3 regions of the Pseudarthrobacter sp. TAF60_1 genome follow, and region 2 is predicted to be linked to each of the others. Evidence: riboswitches for the same ligand, from Rfam matches in the RefSeq annotation. Region 2 holds a riboswitch; each other region holds the start of a gene.

Region 1 (6,462 bases), on a different contig from region 2:
TGTGAGCGCCGGGCTCAGCGCGACAGCCGCCACTGCAGCCCCTGCGCCCGCAGTTACCCTCACCCCGGCTTCCGGGCCTGCCGGCACCATGGTCACCGTTTCCGGATCCGGATTTCCGCGGTCGTCCGCGGGCACCATCACCGGCGCCGCTGCGACCGTCAGTTTCCAGACCACCAAGTCCGGATCGTTCAGCGCGCAGGCCACCATCGGTGCGGCGTCTCGAGGCCAGATGGTCCTGACAGTGACTGTCGGTAAGAACTCGCTGACCACCGCCCTCACGGTCCTTACCGGCATCCCGCCCGTCAGTGCGGCGTTCCTCCGCTTCGGCGTCGCCACCCCCGGGGGAGCATCGGCGGGAACGGAACTCGACGCCGGCGCAACACTGGTCGGGGAGAGCCCCGGCATCGTGTTGTCCTACAAGGATTTCAGTCAGGCCCCGCCCGTGGCGGAACTGGACTCCGTGGCGAACCGCGGCGCGGCACCGCTCGTCACGTGGGAGCCGTGGATCGCAGGAAACGGCGTGAACCAGCCGGCCTATACGCTCGCCCGAATCGCCGCGGGGGACTTCGACCCCTACATCAGCCAGTGGGGTGCCGCCCTTGCCGCCTGGGGCAAGCCGCTGATGCTCCGGTTCGCCCATGAGATGAACGGCAACTGGTACCCGTGGTGTGAGGCGGCCAACGGGAACCAGCCCGGGGACTATGTCTCCGCCTGGCGTCACGTGCACAGCCTGGTGAGCGCCGCAGGGGCCGCCAACGTCAACTGGGTCTGGGCACCCAACGGCGGCGGATCCGTAGACCCGGCCCTCCTGTATCCCGGCGATGCTTACGTGGATACGGTGGGCCTGGATGCTTACAACTGGGGGACCACTCAGGCGTGGAGCTCCTGGCAGCTGCCGGCCACGTTATTCGGGCCCTACCTGGCCCAGCTGCGGACCATCGCTCCGGGCAAGCCCATCATCATTACCGAAACGGCCAGCACCGAGGCCGGCGGCAGCAAACCGGACTGGAACACCGCCTTGGTTTCCTACCTGCGGACGCAGGCGGACGTGTCCGGCTTCGTCTGGTTCGACTTCAACAAGGAGACCGACTGGCGGATCGACAGCAGCACCGCCTCGGCTTCCTCCCTCGCTGCGGCGTTGGCTGCCCGCCGGTAGTTCGCCCGACGGTCAGCCGCCGATGGCCAGCCGTATCCCCAGCGTCAGCATCACGGCTGCAACAAGGCCGTCGAGAATTCGCCAGGAGGAGGGCCGCGCGAAGAAAGGCCGCAAGGCGCGGGCCCCGAATCCTAGCGCGCTGAACCAGGCCACACTGGCTGCGATTGCACCGGCGCCGAACCACCACCGCAAGTCCTGCGCTTGCTGGTCGGCAACGGATCCCAGCAGCAGGACAGTGTCCAGGTAGACGTGCGGGTTGAGCCAGGTCAGGGCCAGTACGGTGCTGAGGGCGGCACCGAGGCCGACGGCGGGCTGCCGGCCGGACGCGGTCAGGGCACCGGGGCGCAAGGCCCGGCGTGCCGCCATGACGCCGTAGGCCACCAGGAACGCCGCTCCGGCGAACCGGACCACGCTCACGATCACCGGATTCGCCTGCAGCAAGGCACCCACCCCTGCAATGCCGGCGGCGATGAGGATCGCATCCGAGACGCTGCAGACGAGGACGACAGCGGCCACGTACTCACCCCGGATACCCTGCCGCAAGACAAAGGCGTTCTGGCTGCCGATGGCCACGATGAGGGCAAGTCCGGTGCCGAAGCCCAGAGCAGCGGGGGTCAGCAGTCCTGTGAAGTCCATATGTTCCAAGCTAAGGCGAAGCCTACAATTACTCCAGCTAAATATTCTTACGAGTATTAAGGAAAGCTAATGAAGGCGTTTCAACTGGAGCAGCTCCGGACCTTCGCCGCAGTGGTGGAGGAGGGCACCCTGGAAGCGGCCGCCCGCAGCCTGTACGTCACGCCGTCGGCCATTTCCCAGCGGCTGAAAGCGATGGAGGATGCGGCCGGGCAGATCCTGCTGCAGCGCACCAGCCCTGTCCGGCCGACCACCGCCGGCGAGGCAGTCCTGCGGTTCGCTCTGCAGGTCAGGCAGCTGGAGTGGGATGCGCGCCAGGAGTTGGGCGGCGGCCAAAGCGCGCCGAGCGCGCCCATCCCGCTGGTGGTGAATGCCGATTCGCTGTCCACCTGGTTCCTGCCGGCGCTGGCGGGTCTCCCGGCGGACCTTGGCGTTTGTTTTGAAATCCGGCGGGAGGACGAACAGCATTCCACCCGGCAATTGCGCACCGGCGCGGTGATGGCAGCCGTGACCGCAACGCCGGAGCCGGTCCCGGGCTGCAGCGTGGAACCCCTCGGTTCGCTGCGGTACCGTGCGGTGGCCAGCCTGGCTTACGTGCGGCGCTGGTGGCCGGGTGGGCCCCAACTGGTGGCCGGCAGTCAGTCACCGGTAGTGGATTTCGACCGCAAGGACGATCTGCAGACCGGATTCTTCCGCTCGCTGACCGGCACTGACTTGGCGGCGCCGCGGCACTATGTGCCGTCGTCGGCCGAATTCGCGCAGGCCATCCGGCTGGGGCTGGGCTGGGGACTGCTGCCTGAGCAGGAATGCCTGGCCGACCTCAGAAGCGGGGATCTCGTGGAACTGGCAGCAGAAGACCCGGTTGACGTGTCCCTGTATTGGCAGCGCTGGAAGATCGACTCCCCGGTGCTCAACCAGCTCACCGCCGCGGTGCGGGCGGCGGCGTCCAGGCAGCTCCGCCAGCCCGGAGCCTGACGCCAGCCCTCCCACTAGACCTGCTTGAGCGCCTGTTCGAGGTCGCCGATGAGGTCGTCCACGTCCTCGAGTCCAACTGACAGGCGCACCACGCCGTCGCTGAGCCCGATGGCGGCGCGCCCTTCCGGCCCCATGGCGCGGTGGGTGGTGGTGGCCGGATGGGTGATGAGGGACTTCGCATCGCCGAGGTTGTTGGAGATGTCGATGATCCGCAGCGCGTCCAGCAGCGCAAAGGCAGCCTCTTTGCCGGAGCACCCCCCGGTCGCGGCAAGTTCCAGGGTGAGGACGGTGCCACCGGCCTTCATCTGCTTGGCGGCCAGCTCATACTGCGGGTGCGATTTCAGCAGCGGATACTTGACCCAGCTGACGGCCGGTTGCTGCTCAAGCCATTCGGCCAGCCGCAGCGCCGATGCGGACGAGTGGTTCACGCGCAGGGCCATGGTCTCAAGGCCTTTGGTGAGGACCCACGCGTTGAACGAGGACAGCGCCGGGCCGGTGTGGCGCATCAGCTGCTTGACCGGCCCGTTGATGAATTCCGCCGTCCCCAGGATGGCCCCGCCCATGACCCTGCCTTGGCCGTCGATGTGTTTGGTGCCCGAGTACACAATCACGTCTGCGCCGAACTGCCCGCAACGTTGCAGCAGGGGAGTGGCAAAGACGTTGTCCACCACCACTGTGGCTCCCGCGGCGTGCGCCAGTTCGCTGACCGCGGCGATGTCCACGATTTCCTGCATCGGATTGGACGGCGATTCGAAAAACACGGCTGTGGTGGGCTCTGACAGGGCTTCGCGCCACTGGCCCAGGTCCGGGCCGTCCACAAATACCGTCTCCACGCCCCAGCGGGGAAGGATTTCGTTCAGGATCACAAAGCAGGAGCCGAACAGCGAGCGCGCGGCAACCACCCGGTCACCGGCACCCAGCAGGGCACCCAGGGCGGTGAACACCGCTGACATGCCCGACGCCGTGGCGAAGCATGCCTCGGTGCCTTCGAGCAGGCGGAGGCGTTCCTGGAAAGTCGCCACCGTCGGGTTGCCATAGCGGGAGTAGACAAACCGTTCGTCCTCGCCGGTGAACGCCCGCTCGGCGGCGGCAGCGGACTCGTAAACGAAGCCCGAGTTCAGGAAGATCGGCTCGGTGGTTTCCTGGAACTGCGTGCGGTCGAGCCCGCCGCGGACCGCCTGGGTGTCGGGGCTCCAGCCGGAAGCGTCGTCGTTGAAGGCCACTTACTTGCTTCCCAGGTTGGTGGGCAGGCCGCGGTTCTTCCAACCGTTAACCTTGCGCTCGCCGTGCCGGTCCGGCTCGCCTTCGAAGCCTTCCAGGACGTTGTACGAGGTGAACCCCGCTTGCGTCGCGGCGGTGGCGGCGGCGATGGAGCGCTGGCCTGAGCGGCAGAGGAACACCAGTTCGGTACCGCTGTCCTCCGGCGCCTGCTCGGTGAGGCGGGCGATGAAGTCCGGGTTCGGAATGCCGCCGGCAAACGTCCAGGGAAGGAACAGGGGATCGTTGTGCTTTTCGTTCGCGGATTCGGTGACCGGGATGCCGATGTGCGCCCATTCGCCTTCCGTGCGGACATCCACCAGGATGGCGCCCTGCTCCAGCTTGGTCCACGCTTCCTGCGGTGTGAGGTCTCCGGCGTAGCTCATGCGTGGCCCTCGCCGTCGAACTCGAGATCGTCGCCCGCCTCGAGGTCTTCCACGGCGGTGGCGACGGCGGCATCCGCACTGGCGATGGCAGCCGGCAGGATGAGTGCCTGGGCAACGATCACGGCGTTGCCGTTGAACGTGGCAGCCGGGCTGCCGTGCAGGACATAACCCTCGGCCAGGGCGGTGGAAATCCGCTCACAGAACGTGCGGTCGTCCGGGCCGGTGATGAGCCGGTACGAAAGTTTTTCTTCAGGAACAGGGACGTCGGACACGACGGATCTCCTTCTTTCACGCTTGCAGCTCGAATGGGTCGATATGCCGAGTATTCACCTGAGGCACCCCGCCGCGATAGGAGGGTTGCCGACCGGCCAGTCAGGGCTTGGCGCCGGTTCTCATTACTCCCCAAAAACGTAACACCCGGCCCGCCCCGCCGCACCGCCGCCGTCGTCATGTTCCGTAACCGAACCGCGGTTCCATGACCGGTAGAGTCAACCGGGGGCAGGCCCCCCATTACATAACCGTCCGGGGGGGAAGGTTCACACGAGCATGCCAACAGCCACCGCACTTTGGCGCGTGCCGCCGTCGGACGTCCGCGGGCGCCGCCCGCTGTTCGCGGCGCTCCTCGCGGCCCTCGTCCTTCTGATCAGCCTGGTACCTGCGGGTGCCGTCCACGCCGCCGAGCCTGAACCGGCGGAGGGCAAGCCCCTGCTGGGGGCGGTCCTGGAGTGGGGCGAGGACTCCGCCCAGGGTTTTGCCGAGCGGCTGGGGGCCTCACCGGCGCTGCTGGGGCACGAGATCTCCCTCCCCGTGCGGCCCGGCGAGGAACAGGACATCCGGGAGTACCTGGGCCAGGCCGGCGGCCAAGGTTCCCACGCCATGCTCACCGTGCGGCCCGCCGCCGCGCTGGACCAGGTGGACCCGGCTGCCGCCAAAGCCTTCGCGGCCAAGGTGGGGGAACTGGCTGCCAACTTCAAAGGCACCATCCTGATCCGCTTCGCCCCGGACATGAACTCAAGCTGGGTGGAGTGGGGCCAGCAGCCGGCCGCCTACAAAGCAGCATTCCGCAACGTTGCCGCGGCGTTCAAAACCGCGGACGACGCCGGCACGGTGATGGTGTGGCAGCCCTACCTGGGGCGGGACTACCCGTTCGAACGCCACCCGAACGCCCCCGCCGCCGGGACCGGGGGTTTCGCCTTGCTGGACACCAACGGTGACGGAAGCTGGAACGGTGCAGATGAAGCTTACGCGCCGTACTACCCCGGCGATGACGTGGTGGAGTGGGTGGGGCTGACGGCTTACCACGATGACAGCGGCGGCAACTCCGCCGTCAATACCGTTCCCGCCGATGGCGAGTTGTCCGCGATGCTGACCCGGTCCGGCAATGAGGATTTCTACGCTGCCTACGCCGCCGGGCGCAAGAAGCCCATGCTCCTTCAAACGGCAGCCTTCTACAGCCCTGCCACGGGCGGCGCCGCGGAAGCTGACATTAAGGCGCCCTGGTGGGACCAGACCCTGGACGCTGCCACCTCCACTGAGTTCGCCCGCATCGCCGCCGTCGTCTGGGACGAGCGGACCAGCACGCGTGACACCGGGGTCATCAGCATCGACTGGCGGCTGACCGGCAAGGACAGCATCGCCGGAGCAGCGCGCAAAAGGCTCGCTGAATCCGGCCTCACCACCGGGCCCGTGACGGCTGTCAGCGGGGGCCAGCAGGCCACCCGCGCCAACTCCCTGTCCGGGGCGGCCGCCCGGAGCGTCGCCGCGGCCATGCTCATCCTCCTGGTGGCTCTGTGGCAACTTCCGCGGCGCGTCGGCGCCGTGGCCGGCTGGGGTTATGGGCTGCCGTCCAAACGGGACACCCGGGTGGACCTCCTCCGCGGACTGGCGATTGTTTTTGTGGTGGTCAACCACCTGGGCATGACATCGCTGTTCCAACTGCTCACCCAGGAAGCCATCGGGTTCGTGTCCGGCGCGGAACTGTTCGTCCTGTTCTCCGGCCTGGTGGTGGGAATGGTCTACGGCCCCAGGGTCAAGGACGATTTCGGCAAGGTGGTG
Region 2 (6,462 bases):
CTCCCCCGTGGTGGCCGGCGACTTCGTGTCCCTCGTAGGGGACGTCTCCGGCGAACCGGACACGCTCGCGCGCCTTGTGCGGATCCAGGAGCGCCGAACCCTGCTGCGGCGCAGCGCCGATGACACGGACCCTATCGAGCGGGCGGTAGTGGCAAATGCCGATCAGCTGGTAGTGGTCGTAGCGGCCGCGAACCCGGAACCGCGCACCGGATTTATCGACCGCGCCTTGGTGGCCGCGTACGACGCCGGCATCGAACCGCTGCTGCTCGTCACCAAAGCGGACGTCAAGGATCCGGCGGAACTGTTGTCCAACTATGAGCACCTGGATTTTCCGGTCATCATCAGCCGGACGGCCGACTCCGAAGCCTCAGGAATCGATGCGCGCTCCGACGACGGCCTGTCGGCACGGCTCGACATAGACGCAGTTGCACAGCTCCGCGCCTATCTCGACGGCAAAGTCACGGTGATGCTGGGCCATTCCGGCGTGGGCAAGTCCACCATGGTCAACGCACTCACCGGCGCCGAACGGGCAACGGGCGGCGTGAACGCGGTGACGGGACGCGGCCGCCACACGTCGTCGTCGGCCCTTGCCTTGAAACTGGCGGGCGCACCGGCTGGCAGCTGGATCATTGACACCCCGGGTATCCGTTCGTTCGGCCTGGCGCACGTGGACCCGGACCGGATCCTGAGGTCCTTCCCGGACCTGGAGCCGGGCACCGATGCCTGCGAGCGCGGCTGCAAACACAACGCTGCCGCCGTGAACTGTGGGCTGGATTCGTGGGTGGCCGAAGGACAGGCCGGTCCCACCGGCCCGGCCCGGTTGGCTTCCCTACGGCGCCTGCTGGGCTCGGACCCGCGGCTGGAAGGCCAGGACAGCAAGGAACTCGGGACAGTCGGCTAGCGTCCGGAAGCCGACGTCCCCAACCCCGCGGCGGTTAGACGGTAGTTTGGAACCATGATCCAACCCGCTTCGAGCTACAACGATGACCTGCGCCTGGCCCACGTGCTGGCCGATTCCGTGGATGACCAGACCATGAGCCGCTTCAAGGCGCTGGACCTGCACATCGAGACCAAACCTGACCTGACGCCTGTCACGGATGCGGACAAGTCTGCCGAAGAGGCCATCCGCGGCCAGCTGTCCCGCTCACGCCCCCGGGACGCGGTCCTCGGTGAGGAATTCGGCAGCTCCGGCCACGGCTCCCGGCGCTGGATCATCGACCCGATCGACGGCACCAAGAACTTTGTCCGCGGTGTCCCCGTCTGGGCCACCCTGATAGCTCTCGTGGACGAGGGCGAACCCGTTGTAGGCGTGGTCAGCGCTCCGGCGCTCGGCAAACGCTGGTGGGCCGCCAAGGGGGCCGGCGCGTACATGGGCAGGTCCCTCGCCGCAGCAACCCGGCTCCGGGTCTCGAACGTTTCCAACCTTGCTGATGCCTCCTTGTCCTATTCGAGCCTCAGCGGCTGGAAGGAACGCGGGAACCTGGATGAGTTCCTGGGGCTGACCGAGGATGTGTGGCGCACCCGGGCGTACGGCGACTTTTGGTCCTACTGCATGGTCGCCGAAGGCTCCGTTGACATCGCCTGCGAGCCGGAGCTGAACCTCTACGACATGGCTGCCCTGGTCCCCATCGTGGTGGAAGCGGGCGGCCGTTTCACGTCGCTGGAGGGCCAGGACGGGCCGTTTGGCGGCAACGCGCTGGCCACGAATTCCATCCTGCACTCCGAGGTACTCAAGCGGCTGAACCCGGACCTGGACGATCTGCTGTAGACCATCTCTGCCGAATATTCGACTGCGGGCATCCCCTCAAAGGGGTGCCCGCCGTCGTTTCTTCGGAGAAACCCCCATTCCTCATACAGCCGTAACAAACGCCTTAACATTCCGCCGGGCTTTTCCACGGCCGCGGAGATGTCCTACGCTCTTTAACAGGTCACGAGTGCCAGCGCTAAACCCCGGTTTGCTGGCCGGCAACCCTCCATTCGCGGTGGGGTGCCCCGGGTGACGACCAGGCCGGCCCTCAATGGACCCGGCAAGCGCGGATTCCCGGTGCCGGGAGTCCTTTTGAAGTGAGGTCTCCGTGACAACTGCCACCGTCTCCCCCGCCGTTCAGAACATCGCCGCCGCAGCATTGACCGGCGAACTTGCCGCCATTGCCGGACGTCCCCTGTCCGCCGTCACCGGCGCTGAAATCCAGGCCCCGCTGATCCAGGGCGGGCACATCCGCTACGCCAACCTGGACTACGGCGCCTCAGCCCCGGCCCTCTCCGTGGTGTCGGCCTACCTGAACGAAATCCTGCCGTTCTATGCCAGCGTTCACCGTGGTGCCGGCTACGCGTCACAGATCAGCACCTCCGTGTACGAAAACGCCCGGAACATCGTGCGGGACTTCGTGGGCGGCCGGCCGGATGACTCCGTCATCTTCACCCGCAACACCACCGACTCGCTGAACCTGCTGGCTGGTTGCCTGCCGCATACGTCGGACAGCCGGCCCGTTGGCGATGTCCTGTACCTGGACATCGAGCACCACGCCAACCTGCTGCCGTGGCAGGGTGTTCCGCACCGCAGCGTGGTGGCCGCGCCCACCATCGCAGGAACCATTGACGCCCTCCGCACCGAACTTCAGGAGGGCAACGTCAGTCTGCTCGCCGTCACCGGCGCCTCCAACGTGACCGGTGAGATACTCCCCATCCGCGCCCTCGCGGCGCTGGCCCACGAGTTCGGGGCCCGCATCGTGGTGGACGCCGCGCAGCTCGCACCGCACCGGCGCATCAACATCACCGCCGACGACGTCGACTACCTCGCCTTCTCCGGCCACAAGCTCTACGCACCATTCGGCGCCGGCGTCCTGGTGGGCCGCACGGACTGGCTAGACGCCGGCACCCCGCACTTGGCGGGCGGCGGCGCCGTCAAGGAGGCAAAGCTCGACGGCGTCACCTGGGCAACCGGACCGGCCCGCCACGAGGGGGGCTCCCCCAATGTCCTGGGTGCAGCCACGCTGGCCCGCGCCACCCAAGTCATCGCATCATTGGACCAGGACCGCTGGCACGCCCATGAGGCTGCCATCAGGTCCTATCTGGTGGACGGGCTGCAGAGGATCGACGGCGTCACGGTCCACCAGATCTTCTCGGACACCGATCCGGGCACCGGCACCATCGGCGTTGTGAACTTCTCGGTGGCCGGTTACGACGCCGGATTGGTTGCCGCCTATCTGTCGGCCGAACATGGCGTGGGACTGCGGGACGGCCGATTCTGCGCCCACCCGCTGCTGAAACGCCTCGGCCTTCCTTCCGGTTCCCTGCGCGCCAGCTTCGGCGTAGGTTCCCGGCTGGAGGACGCCGAACGGCTGCTCGCCGGCCTCGACCAGCTGCGCCGCACGGGCCTGGGCTGGGACTACGTGGTGGATTCGGGCCGCTGGGTTCCGGCCAACGACGCCCGCACCTACCCGCACTGGGCACCGAACACGCCCGGCACTGCCGGCGCGGCTCCCTGCCTCGACGACTAAGCTGGCTAGGCCTGGGCGGTGGCGCTATCTGTGGGCTTCACGATCCGCGCCGGGTTCCTGATGCCCAACGCCGAGACCGTGCCGCCGATAACCAAGAGGATGCCGGTGGCGATCAGCACCCGATGGAATCCGTCCAGGTCAAGCTGGTTCCCGGCGATGAGCCCGACGAAAGCGATGCCAATCAGACCCGATACACGGGCAACCGCGTTGTTTACTGCCGAGCCAATGCCGGACTGCTGCTCAGAGATCGAGCCCAATATGGCCGCGGTAAGCGGTGCAACTGTTGCCGAGAGCCCCGCCCCAAAGAGGACGATTCCCGGCAGCAGTTGATTCCAGTAATGGACGGGTACCTGTGACGACACCATCAGGAAGTAGCCCAGGCCGGCTCCGGCCGGGCCCAAAGCCATGAACCAGCGCGGGCCGTATCGGCCGGCGAGTGAACCGAACCATGCGGAAAGGAAAATGCTCAGCAGGCTGACCGGCAACAGGGCGAGCGCGGCGAGTGTCGCCGAGTATCCGGCCACCTGCTGCAGGAAGAGCACGATGATGAATCCGCCGATGGACAGCGCGGCATAGATGAACATTGTGGCCAAGTTGCCTGCCGCAAAGTTCCTGACGGCGAAGAGACTTAGAGGCATGAGGGGCTGTTTCGCCGTTGCCTGCCGCCAGATGAACGCCGCGAAGCAGACGACCCCCAGGATCAAAGGCAACAGGATACCCGGGCTTCCCCACCCTTGTGTGGCCTGCTCGATCAGGGCATAGACCGGTCCGGCCAGCCCGAGCACGCACAGCACGGCCCCGGGATAATCAATGCCCACCCCTGCCTCGCGGACGTCGGAGGAACGAAGCACAGCCAGAAGATACAAGGTCACCGCAATCGGCACAACATTGATGCCAAACACCCACCTCCACCCGACGGAATCCACCAAGACGCCGCCCACGAGCGGTCCGGCGATGAAGGCCACCGTGGTACCTGCGGTCCACTGGCCAATGGCCTTGGCCCGGGCCGGCCCGTCAAAGTGCGAGGTGATGAGCGCCAGCGAACTGGGCACGAGCAGAGCCCCGGCGATTCCTTGCAAGCCCCGGGAAATGATCAGAATTTCAGCTGTGGGCGCGAACGCGCACATCAGTGACGTCACCCCAAACCCGAGCAGTCCGGCGCGGAGAATGAGGATCCGTCCGAGTACGTCAGAAAGAGAACCGGCAAGCAGGATGAGTGACCCGAGCGTGATCAGGTAGGCGTCCACGACCCACTGCTGGGTTGTCAGGCCGCCGCCCAGATCACGGGAAATGGCGGGTAATGCCACGTTGATGACGCTGCTGTCCAAAAAGGACACCAAAGAGGCGAGAATCGAGATCCACAGGACGAGTCTCTGAGCACGTGTCGTCGGAGGAAAGCCCACTCCTCCAGTAAACACCGCCCGCGCAACTGCGAGCGGTTCACTGGCATCAGGTAAATTCGAAGGATACTCACCGAAGTCAATTGAAGGAGGCCACACGTGGCACGGGGTGGCCCCAGGCTTGACAACGGACGCCGTCTGGAACTCGGGCAGAGCTTCCAGGACGGCGGCGAACACTACCAACGCGTACGCCCAGGCTACCCCGCTGACTCAGCGGACTGGCTGGTCCCGGCCGGTGCCCGTGATGCCGTGGATGTGGGTGCCGGCACAGGCAAATTCGCCGCGCTGCTGCTCGAGCGCGGCCTTGCCGTCTCCGCTGTTGACCCCTCCGATGACATGCTCGAACAGCTCCGGGCGCACTATCCGGAGGTGACGGCAACCCAAGGGACTGCCGAGGCGACCGGCCTGGCGGACTCCTCGTTCGACGTCGTAAGCGTTGCCCAGGCATGGCACTGGTGCGATGCGCTGCCGGCCAGCACCGAACTCGCGCGGATCCTGCGGCCCGGCGGAACGCTGGGGCTGATCTGGAACCAGCTGGACACGTCGGTTCCGTGGGTGCACAGGTTGTCGCGCATCATGCACGCCGGGGACGTCTATATGCCCGGCTTCCGGCCGGTTGTGGGGCCCGAGTTCGAGGGCCTCGAAAGCCATGTGACCCGTTGGGAGGACAGCCTCAGCACCGCGGACATCATGGAGCTGACGAAGTCGCGCAGTTATTATCTGCGTGCCGGTGAGGCCACCCGAAACAAAGTCCTGGCCAACCTCGACTGGTACCTCCACGAGCACCTTGGCCACGGCACCGGGGAGGACATCAGGTTGCCGTATCTGACCCTGACCTGGCGGGCGTTCAAGGCGTAAGTGCCAAGGACCACCGGGTAGGCTTGACGTTGTGAAGACCAGCGCCCCCTCTTCCTCGATCGAGGACTACGTCAAGGTCATCTACGGCTTCACGGAGTGGCAGGACAAGCCCATCACGTCTTCGCAGCTGGCCCAGCGCCTCGGCGTGGCCAACTCCTCGGTCTCTGAGATGGTCCGCAAACTCAAGGACCAGGGCCTGGTGGACCACAAACCATACAGCGCCATCACCCTCACTCCCGCGGGCATCCGGCTGGCGCTGTCCATGGTCCGGCGCCACCGCCTCATTGAGACCTACCTTGTACAGGAGCTCGACTACAGCTGGGACGAAGTCCACGACGAAGCCGAACTGCTCGAGCACGCAGTGTCGGACACCTTCATTGAGCGGATGGCAGCGAAATTGGGCGACCCTCAACGCGACCCGCACGGCGACCCGATTCCGACGGCGGACGGTGCCGTCCTGATGCCGGAGGCGCACCTGCTCGGCGAACTCGATCCGGGTCACATCGGCCGAATCACTCGGATCAGCGACGAGAACCCGGACCTGCTCCGCTATCTCGCGGCGGAAAATATCGACCTCGACGCCGATGTGGAGGTCATGGGCCGCAAGCCGTTCGGCGGGGCGCTGGTGGTGCGGATCAGTAACGCCGGCAGGACGCGGGACTACGATCTCGCGGACGAAATCACGGCCGCACTCTGGGTGCACA
Region 3 (6,462 bases), on a different contig from region 2:
CGACTCCTTTACGGAGGGCATCGGGGATCCGGAACCCTCAAGCCCGGGCGGGTTCCGCGGCTGGGCGGACCGGGTGGCCGAGGAACTGGGCCGCGGCCAGGACGATTTTGCCTACGCGAACCTGGCCGTCCGTGGCAGGCTCCTGCAACAGATCGTGGACCAGCAGCTGGCCGCCTGCCTGGCACTCAAGCCGGACCTGGTCACTCTTTCCGCCGGCGGAAACGACCTCATCAGGCCCGGCGGTGACCCGGATGCCCTTGCTGAAAAGCTCGATTCGGTGGTCCAGATCCTGTCGATGGGCGGCGCTACAGTGGTGCTGTTCAACGGACCGGACACGGGTTCCTCAGTCCTGGGCCGGATCCGCAGCAAGGTGGCCATCTACAACGAGAACCTGCGCACCGTCGCCGCCCGCCACGACGCCGTCATCGCTGACATGTGGTCCCTGAAACAGCTCAACGATCCGCAGATGTGGGACGTGGACCGGCTTCATTTTTCGCCGCTGGGCCACCACACCATCGCGGCCATGGTGCTCGATTCGCTCAACGTCAGCCACACACTCGAACCCAGCATGCCGAAGCCGTTGCCGCAGCGGACCTGGCGCGAAGCACGCAGCGGAGACCTTGTGTGGGCCCGCGAGTACTTCGTCCCGTGGGTGGTCCGGCGGCTGCGGAACCGCTCTTCCGGCGACGGGATTACTGCCAAGCGTCCGACGCCGGGACCCGTCTTCGGCCCGGGGGTCCCCCTGGGTTCCGGTGAAGGTCCGCTGGGCACCACCGAAGCCCGCCGCTAGCCACGGGGAACGGAACGGGGGCTTAAGCTGGAAGGACACATATGAGAGGCGCTACCCCGTGAACAGCTTGTTTTTCTGGATCATCATCCTGTCGTTCGTGGTACCCACGGCGATGCGGATGTACCGGAAGTCTGTCAACAAACGGAACCAGGGGCAGGGCTTCTCCGGAGGCTACCCCGGCCAGTATCCGGGCCAGTTTCCCGGGCCGCAAAACCGGCAGCCCCGCGACGGCTACACGCAGCAGGATTACCTGAGCGGCGGCTACCGGGAGATCATGAGCCCCCAGCCGCTGCCGCCGAGCGAGCCGCTGCCGCCCATGCAGCCGATCGCGCCCGCAAATCAGCATTTCCCCGGCCAGCATTTCCCGCCGTACGGTCAGCCGCAGGACTATGGGCAACCACAGAATTATGGGCAGCAGGGGCAGTATGATCAGCCGCAGCAGTTCGGCCAGCCACAGCCATTCGGACAGCCAGGGCAGTATCCGGAAGCACCGAAGGCTCCTGCCCCGGCAACTCCTCCGCCGCCGTCGGGCCCGCAGGGCTACCGTGCCAGGAAGCTCGCCGAACTGGACCAGCAGTACAGCAATGGTGAGCTGGCCATGGAGGAGTACATGAAGCGCCGCGCCGACATCATGAACGGCTAAGCACCCACCGCACTTAGACCAGGAACGTGGTCCGCAGCTGGCTGCCGAGCTGTCCGATCTCGGTCAGGAAACCGTCGTGGCCGATCGGCGCCTCGATGACGTGCACATCAACTTCACCGGGCAGCGCCTCCGCCAGTTCCCGGGACTGGGACGGGAAGTAGAGCCGGTCACTGTCCACTGCGGCCACAAAGAACCTGGCGGTGGCGCGGCCCAGGGCCTCATCAAGGGAACCCCGCCCGCGCGTGACATCGTGGCTCATCAAAGCGTCGGTGATGGCGATGTAACTGTTCGCGTCAAACCGGCTCACCAGCTTTTTGCCCTGGTGGTCCAGGTAGCTTTCCACTTGGTAGCGGCCGCGCTCCCCCAGCGCCGCGGCCTTAAGCGGCGATTCGGGGACCTGCGCCGAACGTCCGAACCGGCCGTCGAATTCCTCCGCAGAGCGGTACGTGATGTGCGCGATGCGCCGGGCCAATGCGAGGCCGTCCTCGGGCAGCGGTCCGCCGTAGTAGTCGCCGTCGTTAAAGTTGGTGTCCTGGCGGATGGCGAGAGTCTGCGCCTGGGCGAAGGCGATTTGTTCAGCGGTGCTGGCGGCCCCCACGGAAATGACGGCGCAGCGCTGCACCCGCTCCGGAAAAGTGACCGCCCACTCCAGCGCGCGCGCCCCGCCCATCGAACCGCCCAGCACGGCAAACCAACTATGTATTCCCAGCTGGTCCGCCAGCCGGGCCTCGGCCACCGTCGTGTCCCGCAGGGTGACCAGCGGAAACCGGGACCCCCACGGCTTTCCGTCCGGAGCAACCGAGGACGGCCCGGTGGAGCCGTAGCAGCCGCCCACAATGTTGATGGACACGACGAAGAAGCGGTCCGTGTCCACCGGCGCGCCGGGTCCGGCCAGCTGCTCCCACCAGCCGGGCTCGTCACTGTCGCCGCGTGTCACATGTGTGCTGCCGGTCAGGGCATGCTCAATCAGGACGGCATTGGAGCCGTCCGCATTCAGGGTGCCCCACGTTTCATACGCCAAGGTGACGTCCGGCAGGTAGCCGCCGGCCTCGAGTTCCAGGCCGCCGATGGTGGCATACCGGACCACGCCGTTTCCGGGAGCTGCCGTTCGGGAGATGGTGATCGTCATGGAAAGGACCTCTTCTACGCGCTTGCCCGCCGTCAATTGACCGGCTGGCCAGGTCCTCACCCGGGGCACCCCACCACGGAAGAGGGTTGCCGGCCAGCAAGCCGGGGCTGTCGCTGGCACTCATGACCTGGTTCGAGTGTACGAAAAGCCCCGGCTTCTGGCTAAGCGTGTGACCGGTTATGACTCCGCGGAATTGACTCGCGGGGCGGGCTACTGCCGGCTGCCCGCGGTGTCCTGCGCCGTTCCTGCCGCAGCTTCCGCACTTTTCGCTGCCCGGAACCCGGCTTCGAGGTCGGCGATGATGTCGTCGATGTGCTCGATGCCCACGGAAAGCCGGACCAGCCCCGGCGTCACGCCGGCGATGGCCTGCTGCTCGGCCGAGAGCTGGCTGTGCGTGGTGGAAGCCGGGTGGATGACCAGCGACCGGACGTCCCCGATGTTGGCCACGTGGGAATGGAGCTCCAGGGCGTCCACGAAGCGCTTGCCTGCTTCCGCGCCGCCGGCCAGGTTGAATCCGACTACCGCGCCGGTGCCCTTGGGCCCGTATTTGAGTCCCCGCTGGTACCACGGGCTGGACGGGAGGCCGGCGTAGGCGACCGATTCGACGTCGTCCCGCGCTTCAAGCCAGCGCGCCACTTCGACGGCGTTCGCCACGTGCCGTTCCACCCGCAGGCTCAGCGTCTCCAGCCCCTGGGCAATCAGGAAGGCGTTGAACGGGGACACGGCTGAGCCAAGGTCGCGAAGCAGCTGGACTCGGGCCTTCAGGATGTAGGACAGGTTGGCACCCAGCGCTCCGCTCGCGCCGAGGTCCCGGGCATAGACCAGGCCGTTGTACGTGGGATCCGGGGTGTTGAAGCCGGGGAACCGCTCGGGGTCCTTGCCGAAGTCGAAATTGCCCGAGTCCACGATCACGCCGGCGATGGCAGAGCCGTGGCCGCCCAGGTACTTCGTGGCGGAGTGGACCACTATATCCGCGCCCCACTCCAGCGGACGGATCAGGTAAGGCGTGGACAGGGTGTTGTCCACGATCAGCGGCACACCTGCCTCGTGCGCCGCCTTCGACACACCTTCGATGTCCAGCACGTCCTGGCGCGGGTTGGAGACCACTTCGGCGAAGAAGAGCTTGGTGTTGGGCTGGACGGCATCCCGCCATTGGTCCAGGTTGTCCGGGTCCGCCACAAACGTGACGGAGATGCCGAACTTCTTCAGCGTGTGCGCCAGCAGGTTGTAGGTGCCGCCGTAGAGGCTCGGGCTGGCCACCACGTGGTCCCCGGCTTCGGCGATGTTGAGGATGGCGAAGGTCTCCGCTGCCTGTCCCGAACTCAGCAGCAGGGCCCCGAGGCCGCCCTCCAGGCTGGCGATCCGCTGTTCCACGGCGTCCTGCGTGGGGTTGCCGATGCGGGTATAGATCGGCGCGAGCTCCGCGAGGGCGAACCGGTTGGCGGCGCTTTCCGCGCTGGGGAAGACGAACGACGTCGTCTGGTAGATCGGCAGTGCGCGGGCGCCGGTGGCACTGTCCGGCTCCTGTCCTGCATGGATCTGGCGGGTTTCGAATGACCATCCGTTCGACATTCAGGTCTCCTTTGACGAGGTGTGGCGCTGCACATGTGCGTTCAGTCTAGGAAAGCGGCTTGACTGGCAACAGGATTGTGACGAAGGTGGTCGGCCAAGCGTTTTCGGCGCCGTTTGGCACGCTTCCACTCCGGGAACGAAACAAAAATCCCAGTAAGGCTACCCTTAGCTGAGAGGGAGATCACAAAGTGCCAAGATGATGGCATGCGCATGGATCACGTCTCTTACGCCTGTGAACAAGATGGCCTCGCTGCCACCACCGAACGTATTTCGTCTGCCCTCGGCGTCGAAGCCGTGAAGGGTGGAGTGCATCCCCGTTTCGGAACCCGAAACATGATCATTCCCCTCGCCGGCCACAAGTACCTGGAAGTTGTGGAGGTCTTGAACCACCCTGCCTCGGACAAGGCGCCCTTTGGGCAGGCTGTCCGCGCCCGGTCCGAAGCCGGCGGCGGCTGGATGGGCTGGTGCGTCGAAGTGGACGACCTCGCCCCCTTCGAAGAACGCTTGGGCCGCGCCGCCGTCAACGGAAACCGGAAGTTCCCCGACGGCCGGGAGCTGATCTGGAAGCAGATCGGCATCCTGGGCCTCATTGCGGACCCGCAGGTTCCCTACATGCTCAAGTGGGAAGGCGACCCTGCGCTCCACCCGTCCAACGCCTACGAAAGCAACGTCAAGATGAGTTGCCTGACTATTGCTGGCTCGGCGGAACGCGTGACCGAATGGCTGGGGGAACCCGTCGAAAAGCCACTGGAGGATGTGGCAGTCGAGTGGGTCGCTCCGAAGGGGACGCCGGGCATCCAGTCCGTGACCTTCGAAACTGCCACCGGAGCAGTTACCATCTGATCATCCCTACCCGACCGGTTTCCGGTCTCCCGGGCAATGCCGCCCGGACGAAATCTTCGGCCGCCATCAGCGGGTGCCAATGTCGCCACCCGCTGATGGGGGCCGAATCACTTTTCAGCCCAGGCCCACTGCCCGGCCGAAGAGGCTGAAACCCACAAACGCGACGATGTCCAGCAACGCATGAGCCACCACCAGCGGCATCACCCGCTTCGTCCTGGTGTAGAGCCAGGCGAACACCAGCCCCATCACCGCATTGCCGAAAAACGGCCCGAAGCCCTGGTAGAGGTGATAACTGCCCCGAAGCATGGCACTGGTGACAATCGCCAGGGGAACGCTCCAGCCGAACTTGCCGAAGCGGTCCAGGAGGTAGCCCACCACGATGACCTCCTCCACCACGGCATGTCTTAGCGCGGAGAGGATCAGGACGGGAATGGTCCACCAGTGGGCGTCGAGCGCGCTGGGAATGATGGCGGTGGTTATCCCCAGCGCACGGCCTGCGGCGTAGAGTCCCAGCGACGGAATCCCGATGAGCGCTGCCAGTCCCAATCCCTGCAGCAGGTCACGGCCGGGCCGGGCGAAGTTGAAGCCCAGTTTCTGGAACGCCGAGCTGCCGGGGGTGCCTGCGCCGGTGGCAGCCTGCCGCTGGTCGGTGAGGAAGTAGATGACCAGTAACACTGGCACCAACGCGAAAACGATGTCCAGCAACTGGTAGGTGAGATCAAAGTATTCGCGGGAACTCCGCGACTGGTTCAGCGTGGCAGTCCCTTCGGCAAGCGGCGCCCGCGACATCTTGTCCAGTAATTGCACCACTGAATAAACCGCTGACTGCCCCAGGGACAGCCCCAGCACAATCCAGACTTCAAACCGCAGCCGACGGCGGGAGGGAACCAACATGATTCCATCTTGCCTGCACTAACTGGTTCTTTGCTGGTTACGGGACCCGCTGCCCACGCCGTGCCCCGCATTCACTCTGACGGCCTGACACTTATGCTTGGGCTTTATGAGCGAGCCAGGGAAAATCATCATGATCCGGCACGGCCAGTCCGCGGCAAACGTGGATACGAGCATCTACAACCGGATCCCGGACTACCGGATTCCGCTGACCCCCCGGGGCTTGGTTCAGGCCACTGCGGCCGGTGAACGGATCCGCCGGGAACTGGACGGCCGGCAGGTCTGTGTCTACGTGTCGCCCTACCTGCGCGCATATCAGACCCTGGAGGCCCTCAAGCTGGGCAACCTCATAGAACGCGTGATCGAAGAGCCGAGGCTCCGGGAACAGGACTGGGCCAATTTTCAAATCACCGGCGAGATCGAGGACCAGGAAGAACTCCGCAACGCCTACGGCCACTTCTTCTACCGGTTCCGGGAGGGCGAATCCGGCTCGGACGTCTACGACCGGATCTCCTCCTTCATGGAGACGCTGCACCGGCACTGGTCCAAACCCGACTATGCGCCGAACGCCCTGCTGGTGACCCACGGCCTCAC

What was found. A riboswitch is a leader RNA that binds a small molecule or an ion and turns the genes downstream of it on or off. The one in region 2 is predicted to bind S-adenosylmethionine.
Region 1: it holds a riboswitch for S-adenosylmethionine, as region 2 does, so the genes downstream of both, AB4Y73_RS15870 (DUF1737 domain-containing protein) here and AB4Y73_RS04915 (aminotransferase class V-fold PLP-dependent enzyme) in region 2, are expected to answer to the same signal.
Region 3: it holds a riboswitch for S-adenosylmethionine, as region 2 does, so the genes downstream of both, metX (homoserine O-acetyltransferase MetX) here and AB4Y73_RS04915 (aminotransferase class V-fold PLP-dependent enzyme) in region 2, are expected to answer to the same signal.

The regions. Positions count from the first base shown of each region.
Region 1 covers NZ_JBFRDI010000014.1:87,207-93,668, forward strand. Annotated here, with positions in the region: gene AB4Y73_RS15845 (glycosyl hydrolase) at 1-1,156, shown strand, start outside; gene AB4Y73_RS15850 (LysE/ArgO family amino acid transporter) at 1,169-1,792, opposite strand; gene AB4Y73_RS15855 (LysR family transcriptional regulator ArgP) at 1,862-2,764, shown strand; gene AB4Y73_RS15860 (O-succinylhomoserine sulfhydrylase) at 2,779-3,987, opposite strand; gene AB4Y73_RS15865 (rhodanese-like domain-containing protein) at 3,988-4,407, opposite strand; gene AB4Y73_RS15870 (DUF1737 domain-containing protein) at 4,404-4,679, opposite strand; SAM riboswitch class IV at 4,693-4,807, opposite strand; gene opgC (OpgC domain-containing protein) at 4,954-6,462, shown strand, end outside.
Region 2 covers NZ_JBFRDI010000003.1:292,532-298,993, reverse strand. Annotated here, with positions in the region: gene rsgA (ribosome small subunit-dependent GTPase A) at 1-901, shown strand, start outside; gene hisN (histidinol-phosphatase) at 956-1,768, shown strand; SAM riboswitch class IV at 1,927-2,040, shown strand; gene AB4Y73_RS04915 (aminotransferase class V-fold PLP-dependent enzyme) at 2,076-3,500, shown strand; gene AB4Y73_RS04910 (MFS transporter) at 3,506-4,903, opposite strand; gene AB4Y73_RS04905 (class I SAM-dependent methyltransferase) at 5,000-5,758, shown strand; gene AB4Y73_RS04900 (metal-dependent transcriptional regulator) at 5,790-6,462, shown strand, end outside.
Region 3 covers NZ_JBFRDI010000009.1:133,811-140,272, forward strand. Annotated here, with positions in the region: gene AB4Y73_RS12425 (SGNH/GDSL hydrolase family protein) at 1-790, shown strand, start outside; gene AB4Y73_RS12430 (hypothetical protein) at 849-1,433, shown strand; gene metX (homoserine O-acetyltransferase MetX) at 1,447-2,562, opposite strand; SAM riboswitch class IV at 2,576-2,690, opposite strand; gene AB4Y73_RS12440 (bifunctional o-acetylhomoserine/o-acetylserine sulfhydrylase) at 2,773-4,134, opposite strand; gene AB4Y73_RS12445 (VOC family protein) at 4,339-4,977, shown strand; gene AB4Y73_RS12450 (CPBP family intramembrane glutamic endopeptidase) at 5,092-5,871, opposite strand; gene AB4Y73_RS12455 (histidine phosphatase family protein) at 5,978-6,462, shown strand, end outside.